One region of the Variovorax sp. F042 genome, then DNA from elsewhere that is predicted to be linked to it. Evidence: riboswitches for the same ligand, from Rfam matches in the RefSeq annotation. Region 1 holds a riboswitch; the other holds the start of a gene.
What was found. A riboswitch is a leader RNA that binds a small molecule or an ion and turns the genes downstream of it on or off. The one in region 1 is predicted to bind glycine.

Region 1 (4,188 bases):
ACCGAGGTGCTGCTGCGCTTCGCAGGCCAGTTCGTGGGCCACCGACGCGGCGGGCTGGGCTACACCAACGTGGTGTCGCTGACCTTCTTTTCGGGCATCTCGGGCTCGGCGCTGGCCGACGCGGCGGGGCCGGGGTCGATGCTCATCAAGATGATGGACAAGGCCGGCTACGACCGCTCGTACGCGGCGGCGCTCACGGCCTCGACCGCCATCGTCGGGCCGATCATTCCGCCCTCGATCATCATGATCATCTACGCGCTGCAGGACGAGAGCGTATCGGTCGGCACGCTGTTCGCGGCCGGCATCATGCCGGGCATCCTGATCGCGGTGGCGATGTGCGTCGTGAACTTCTACGTCTCGAAAAAGCGCAACTACAAGGGCGATGGGCAAACGCCTCCGCTGCGCGAGATCCTGGTCACGACCTGGAAGGCGATTCCTGCGATCCTGCTGCCGGTGGTGATCCTGGGCGGCATGCGCGCCGGCTGGTTCACGCCGACCGAGGCCTCGGTGGTGGCGGTGTTCTATGCGCTGGTGTGCGGCAAGTTCGTCTACCGCACGCTCGAGTGGAAGATGCTGCCCGACATCCTCTCGCGCTCTGCCCTGCTGTCGGCTTCGGTGCTGATCATCATCGGGCTGTCGGCCTCGTTCGCGTGGGTGCTGACCATCGAGGGCATTCCGCAGCAGATGGCCGAATGGCTCATCAGCATGAACCTCTCGCCGTGGATGTTCCTGATCATCGTCAACGTGTTCCTGCTGCTGTTCGGCATCTTCATCGAGCCGCTGCCGGGTGTGATGGTGCTGGCGCCGATCCTTGCGCCGGTGGCCATCAAGCTGGGTGTGGACCCGGTGCACTTCGCGATGATCGTGATCTTCAACCTCACGCTGGGCATGATCACGCCGCCGGTGGGCGGGCTGCTGTTCGTGACCTGCAACGTGTCGAAGGTGCCGATGTCGGCGCTGGTGAAGGAGCTGGTGCCGTTCCTTTGGGCCCATGGGGCGGTGCTGGTCATCCTGACCTTCGTGCCCGCGCTGAGCACGTGGCTGCCGCACGTGCTCGGGTTCAAGTAGCGGCCCGGGCTCCGGGGCCTGATCGGCCCGGTGAATCGGCGGATGTTCACTGCCAGAATCGGGCGACGGGCCAAGGGCCAACAACCGACAAGGAGGGGACTGCGCCATGAATCGATTCCTGAGCTGCCTGCTGGGCGGCGCCTTGCTGGCTCCGGCTGCCTTCGGCGCCCCGCCCGCAACGCCCGCCGCGGCACCAGCCCCCGTATCGGCAGCAGCGCCGGCCGATCCCGCCTCCAGCATCCGCGAAGTCGAAGCCGCCGTGCGCGCCTGGGCCGCGGCCTGGTCAGCCCGGGACGTGGTGCGCTACCTGGCCGCCTATGCACCCGACTTCACGCCGCCGCGAGGCCAGGACCGCAAGGCCTGGGAGGCGGACCGCCGCGCGCGCATTACCGACAAGACGACCATCAGCGTGAGCATCGACAGCCTGGTCATCAGCGTCCAGGGGCAGGCGGCCAGCGCGAGCTTTCAACAGACCTACAGCGCCGACAAGCTGCGCGAGAAGAGCCGCAAGACGCTGGAATTGCAGCGCGTGGGCAACCAGTGGCTCATACGCAAGGAAAGCGCGGGCTGAAGGCCAGCCGCGATTGCCCCTGTAAGGCAAACGGTTCATGAAGATGTCACCACTTGCAACGATGCTGCAGCCCTCGATTCCCGAAAGCTGTGGCTGCCATGTTTCCCACCAAGACCGACAAGGCGCGCGACGAACTCCAGGGCGGACAGCGCACGCTCAGCCAGCGTGAGCGCGCCCTGCTGCTGATGGCCGATGGCCGGCGCTCGCTGACCGACTTCAGTCCGCTGTTCTCCAACCGGGTTGAAGCCGAACAGGCGATCCAGGCGCTGGTGCAGCGGGGTTACCTGCAGGCCCCGCAGGCTGCTGCTGCGGCACCGGCGCCCGCACCGGTAGCAGCCCCCGCCCGGCCCGCGCCTATCGCCGCCGCCGAGCCGATCCAGGTCGCCACCACCTCGGCCGACACCTTCGACGGCAAGCGCTCGCTGGCCACCACGCGCATGTTCCTGTTCGACATCTGCGAGCGCATGTTCGTGCGGCGCGACCCGAAATTCGCGCTGCAGATGCGCGACGCCCTGCGCGAGGCCCGCGACCGCGAGGCGATGCTGACCATCGCCGCGCTGATGCTCACCGAGATCGAGAAAACCGCCGGGGTGGAGCGGGCCGAATCGCTGCGCGAGCGCATCGACAAGCTGCTGCCGCCGGCCGAAATCATCCACTGACGCCGAACCCCGGCCCCGCGCGATCCACTACACTCGCCAGGGTCAGGAGAGAGCCCCGCGTGCCGGGGCCGCCGAAGGCGCAGGGGTTTCCCGAACGCTCAGGCAAAAGGACTGACAAGGCGCCGGTGAACACCGGCGTTTCCTTGCTGGAGAGAGGCCGTTGCAGTGAAAACTGCCCATCGGCCCACCGAAGGAGCAAACCCCGATCGTGGGGCGAATCTCTCAGGTAAAGCGGACAGCAGGGGTGGCCCATGGCTTGCGTCATGGATTTCGTCTGCCCCTTTGGAGTGCCCCGTGGCTGCTTCTTCCGCCCCCGCTACCGAACTTCTCAAGACGCCGCTGTACGACCTCCACGTGGAGCTCGGTGCCCGCATGGTGCCCTTTGCCGGCTATTCGATGCCGGTGCAGTACCCCGCCGGCCTGATGGCCGAGCACAAGCACACGCGCGACGCGGCCGGCCTGTTCGACATCTCCCATATGGGCCAGCTGCGCCTCGTCGGGCCCGATGCGGCGGCGGCTTTCGAAACCCTGATGCCCGTCGACGTGGTCGACCTGCCCGCCGGCAAGCAGCGCTACGGCCTGCTGCTGAACGACGAAGGCGGCATCCTCGACGACCTGATGTTCTTCAATGAAGGCAACGGCTCGATCTTCGTGATCGTCAACGGCGCCTGCAAGGTGGCCGACATCGCCCACATCCAGCAGAAGATCGGCAGCCGCTGCCAAGTGCAGCCCCTGCCCGACCACGCCCTGCTCGCGCTGCAGGGCCCGCAGGCCGCGGCCACGCTGGCGCGGCTGTCGCCCGGCATCGAGCGCTTCGTGTTCATGACGGGCGGCGCGGTGCAGATCGGCGGCATTGCCGCCTTCGTCACCCGCAGCGGCTACACCGGCGAAGACGGATTCGAGATCTCGGTGGCCGCCAAGGACGCCGAGGCGCTGGCCCGCCTGCTGCTGGCCCAGCCCGAGGTCAAGCCCATCGGCCTGGGCGCGCGCAATTCGCTGCGGCTCGAAGCCGGGCTTTGCCTCTACGGCAACGACATCGACACCACCACCACGCCTGTCGAGGCCTCGCTCAACTGGGCGATGCAGAAGGTGCGCCGCACGGGCGGCGCGCGCGAAGGCGGCTTTCCAGGCGCGGCAAAGATCCTCGCGCAGCTTGCCGTAGCTGCCGCAGGCGCTGCCGGCCACACCGACCACGACACGCTGAAGCGCAAGCGCGTGGGCCTCGTCGCCCTCGAACGCATTCCGGTGCGCGACGGCACGGTGCTGCAATCTTTCGAAGGCCATGACATCGGCATCGTCACCAGCGGCCTGCTCGGCCCGACGGCCGACCGCTGCATCGCCATGGGCTACGTGGCCACCGCCTTCGCCGAGCCGGGCACGCGCGTGCAGGCCATCGTGCGCGGCAAGCCGGTGCCGATGGAAGTCTCGACGATGCCTTTCGTGCCCACCCGCTACTACCGCGGCTGAGCCTGGTCGACAGGCTAGGCTCTGCACCCCGATTCATTTTTTCCACGAGGAGTTTTTCCATGAGCATCAAGTACACCAAGGACCACGAATGGGTGTCGGCCGAAGGCGACGCAGCCACCGTCGGCATCACCGTGCATGCGCAGGACGCGCTGGGCGACGTGGTGTTCGTCGACCTGCCCGAAGTCGGCAAGACCTTTGCGCAAGGCGAAGTTGCCGGCGTCGTCGAATCGGTCAAGGCCGCGGCCGACGTGTTCATGCCCGTGTCGGGCGAGATCACCGAAGTGAACGAAGCGCTGCGCGCCGATCCGTCGCTGGCCAACAGCGACCCGCTGGCCGCCGGCTGGTTCTTCAAGGTCAAGCTGAGCGAGCCCGCGCAGCTCGACGCCCTGCTGGACGCGGCCTCCTACGACAAGTTCGCCGCCG
Region 2 (4,188 bases), on a different contig from region 1:
GCTGCAGCGCCGGCTGCCAAAAAGAAGACATCGACAGCCGCGCGCAAGCGAACCTCCGCCCGGCGCTGACGTCATACACATCCATTTGTTGAAGAGAACGGGTTGGCACGCATCATGAAGTTGTTTCCCTCCGGTCACGCCACCCATCCGCAATGGCGCATGGCGGCCGGCCTCGTGCTGGCCCAGTTGCGCGCACAGATGGCCCTGCCCGACTACGCCTCGTCGCCGACGCTGGGGCTGCTCTACATCACCGACCACTATGCAAGCGAGGCGCAGGACATCCTCGACCACCTGAGCGCCGAGCTGCCCGAAGTGACCGACTGGTCGGGCACCGTCGGCATCGGCGTGTCGGCCAACAACGCCGAGTACTTCGATGAACCCGGCATGAGCCTGATGCTTTGCGCCTTGCCGAGCGACCAGTACCGCGTGTTCTCGGGCGTGGCGCCGCTGGGCAATTCCGAAATGAGCGGCTTCGAGGCGCACACGGCACTGGTGCACGCCGACCCGGCAACGCCCGACCTGGCCGAGCTGATCGCCGAGATGGCGGGGCGCACCGACACGGGTTATCTGTTCGGCGGGCTGTCTTCGGGGCGCGGCAGCGCGCTGCAATTCGCAGTCGGCGGCAACGGCAACATCCGCGGGCACGGGGCGGCGGGTGGGGTGTTCTCGGGCGGCCTGTCGGGCGTGGTGTTCGGCGAAGGCGTACGGCTGGTGTCGCGCGTCACGCAGGGCTGCCAGCCGCTGCGCTCGGGGGCAGTGCGCGAACGCGAGATCACCGAGGCCGACGGCAATCTGCTGCTGAAGCTCGACGGCGAGCCGGCGCTCGACGTGCTGCTGGCCGATCTGCAGGTGTCGCTCGAACGGCCGCAGGAGGCCATCGACGCCGTGCGCAACACGCTGGTCGGCCTGGCCGATGCCGGTAGCGACGGCATCCGCCGCACCGGCGACCTGGGCGCCGACGTGCTGGTGCGCCACATCATCGGGCTGGACCCGACGCGGCGCGGCATCGCCATTGCCGATGTGGCCGAGGCCGGCATGCGGCTGACCTTCTGCCGCCGCAACGCGCAGGCCGCGCGGGCCGACCTGATGCGCATCTGCGCGGAAATCCGCGAGGAACTGGAGCCCGAAGAGCAGACGCTCGCCACCGCGCGCGCCGTGGCGGCGGGCGAAGCCGAGGCGGCGCCGCATCCGGCACGGCGCATCGCAGGGGCGGTGTACGTGAGCTGCTCGGGGCGCGGCGGGCCGCATTTCGGCGCACCGGGCGCTGAGTTGCAGATCGTGCGGCACGCGCTGGGCGACGTGCCGCTGGTCGGGTTCTTCGCTGCGGGCGAGATTGCCCGGCATCACCTGTATGGCTATACCGGGGTGCTGACGGTGTTTACGGCCAACGACTGAACGCGATCAGGCCGGCTGCAGCGCGCGCGGCGCGGGCGCAGGCATGCCGGTGAACGCGAAATCCACCTCCGGCGCCAGCCCGCTCACGATCCGCGCGATCGACTTGCCCGAGCCGCAGGCATGCGTCCAGCCGAGCGTGCCGTGGCCCGTGTTGAGGAACAGGTTCGGAAGCCTGGTCTTGCCGATCAGCGGCACGTTGCTCGGCGTGGCGGGGCGCAGACCGGTCCAGAACTGGGCCTGCGTGGTGTCGCCAGCGCCGGGGAAGAGCTCTTCGACGCGGCGCACGATGGCTTCGCAGCGCACGCGGTTCAGGTCGCGGTCATAGCCGTTGAGCTCGGCCGTGCCGGCGATGCGCAGGCGGTCGCCCGACTCCGAGGTGTAGCGCGAAAACACGAGCTTGAATTCGTCATCCGTCAGCGAGACCTGGTGGGCCTTCGACGCGTCCTTGACGGGCAGCGTCACCGAATAGCCTTTGGCCGGGTAGATCGGCAGGCGAATGCCCAGCGGGGCGGCATACAGCGGGCTCAATGAACCCATCGCCAGCACGAAGGCGTCGCCGCGGATGCGCTGGAAGCGGCCTTCGCTGTCGGTGGCTTCGACGTGATCGATGCTGCCGCCGGCTTCGCGCAGCGCGGTCACGGTGTGGCTCATCAGGAACTTGACGCCCGCCGCGGTGGCCAGGCCCACCAGTTCGCGCGCGAAGCGGTTGGCGTCGCCGGACTCGTCCTCGGCCGTGTAGGTGGCGCCGGCCAGCTTCGGGCGGATGTGGGCGAGGGCGGGCTCGATCTTCACGGCTTCGTCGGCCGAGATGACCTGGCGCTCGCAGCCCAGGGCGCGCATCTGCTCGGCGGGCGCGAGGGCGCCGTCGAACTCTTTTTGCGTCGTGTAGAAGTGCAGGATGCCCTGCGTGCGCTGGTCGTAGTTCAGGCCGGTGTCGCGGCGCAACTGTTGCAACATCGAGCGGCTGTATGTTCCGAGACGCACGATCTGCTCGATGTTGTGGCGGGTGCGCGCCGGCGTGCATTCGCGCAGGAACTGGAGGCCCCAGAGCCACTGGCGCATGTCGGCGCGGATGCGGAAGAGCAGCGGGGCGTCTTCCTTGCCCAGCCACTGCAGCACCTTGAGCGGCGCGCTGGGGTTGGCCCAGGGCTCGGCGTGGCTGACGGAAATCTGCCCGCCGTTGGCGAAGCTGGTTTCAGCGGCTGGGGTGGCTTGCCGGTCGATCACGGTCACTTCGTGGCCGAGTTGCTGGAGGTAGTAAGCCGAGGTCACGCCGAGCAGGCCGGCGCCAAGAACGATCACGCGCATTTCAAATACCTTTGAGGTTGCAGCGCTTGAACGACGGGTGTGGTGTGCTATTGAATAAATAGCAAAGCAACCGGACGACCGTAGTCCAAGTTGCCGCTCCCCCTGTCCTCGGTACCTGAGAGATTCGCCCGCTGCGCCCGCAGAGGGTTTGCTCCTTCGGTGCATCACGACCACGTTGGGCGGTGTGATGGCTCTCCAGACGGCGTTTCAGTTGGTGCAGTACAGGTCCCTTGTTCGGACCGACCTGAGCGTTTATGGGAGTTTGCGCCTTCGGTAGGGCCACCGGGGTGGCCCGCTCTCCTGCAGTGGGGCGATTGTAGGCGGGGCTTGCGCGGGCGCCAACCTTTGATTTCTCTCCTCTGGCCGAATGGGATAATCGCCTGTTGATTTGCCGCAAGGCGATCGTTCCATATATCAGCAGGGGACTTCATGATCCTGGTTACCGGCGGCGCTGGCTTCATCGGCGCCAATTTCGTACTCGACTGGATCGCCAACGGCGACGAGCCGGTCGTGAACCTCGACAAGCTGACCTACGCAGGCAATCTCGAGACCCTCGCGTCGCTCAAGGGCAACCCGAAACACATCTTCGTGCAGGGCGACATCGGCGACAGTGCTTTGGTCGATCGCCTGCTGGCCGAGCACAAGCCGCGCGCCGTGGTCAACTTCGCCGCCGAATCGCACGTGGACCGCTCCATCCACGGCCCCGAAGACTTCGTGCAGACCAACGTGCTGGGCACCTTCCGCCTGCTCGAATCCGTGCGCGGCCACTGGAGCGCGCTGCCAGCCGAGCAGAAGACGGCCTTCCGCTTCCTGCACGTGTCCACCGACGAGGTCTACGGCTCGCTGTCGAAGACCGACCCCGCCTTCACCGAAGAGAACAAGTACGAGCCCAACAGCCCGTATTCAGCCAGCAAGGCCGCCAGCGACCACCTCGTGCGTGCCTGGCACCACACCTACGGCCTGCCGGTGCTGACCACCAACTGCTCCAACAACTACGGCCCCTTCCACTTCCCGGAGAAGCTCATCCCGCTGATGATCGTCAACGCGCTGGCCGGCAAGAACCTGCCCGTGTACGGCGACGGCATGCAGGTGCGCGACTGGCTCTACGTGAAGGACCACTGCAGCGCCATCCGCCGCGTGCTCGAAGCCGGCAAGCTGGGCGAGACCTACAACGTGGGCGGCTGGAACGAGAAGCCCAACATCGAGATCGTCAACACCGTGTGTGCGCTGCTCGACGAGCTGCGCCCCAGGGCCGACGGCAAGCCCTACAAGGAACAGATCACCTACGTCACCGATCGCCCCGGCCACGACCGTCGCTACGCCATCGATGCGCGCAAGCTCGAGGCCGAGCTCGGCTGGAAGCCCGCCGAGACCTTCGACACCGGCATCCGCAAGACCGTCGAGTGGTATCTGGCCAATGGCGAGTGGGTGCGCAACGTGCAAAGCGGCGCGTATCGCGAGTGGGTCGAGAAGCAATACGACACG

Region 2: linked by a shared signal. The riboswitch ahead of ACZYSP_RS30440 (D-amino acid dehydrogenase) and the one ahead of gcvT (glycine cleavage system aminomethyltransferase GcvT) in region 1 are both predicted to bind glycine.

The regions. Positions count from the first base shown of each region.
Region 1 covers NZ_JBVASX010000001.1:1,181,092-1,185,279, forward strand. The annotation lists gene ACZYSP_RS05695 (TRAP transporter large permease) at 1-1,068, shown strand, start outside; gene ACZYSP_RS05700 (L,D-transpeptidase Cds6 family protein) at 1,175-1,639, shown strand; gene ACZYSP_RS05705 (hypothetical protein) at 1,738-2,298, shown strand; glycine riboswitch at 2,332-2,422, shown strand; glycine riboswitch at 2,435-2,547, shown strand; gene gcvT (glycine cleavage system aminomethyltransferase GcvT) at 2,593-3,765, shown strand; gene gcvH (glycine cleavage system protein GcvH) at 3,825-4,188, shown strand, end outside.
Region 2 covers NZ_JBVASX010000015.1:86,804-90,991, forward strand. The annotation lists gene ACZYSP_RS30430 (PhaM family polyhydroxyalkanoate granule multifunctional regulatory protein) at 1-69, shown strand, start outside; gene ACZYSP_RS30435 (FIST signal transduction protein) at 115-1,395, shown strand; gene ACZYSP_RS30440 (D-amino acid dehydrogenase) at 1,402-2,703, opposite strand; glycine riboswitch at 2,796-2,912, opposite strand; glycine riboswitch at 2,916-3,016, opposite strand; gene rfbB (dTDP-glucose 4,6-dehydratase) at 3,133-4,188, shown strand, end outside.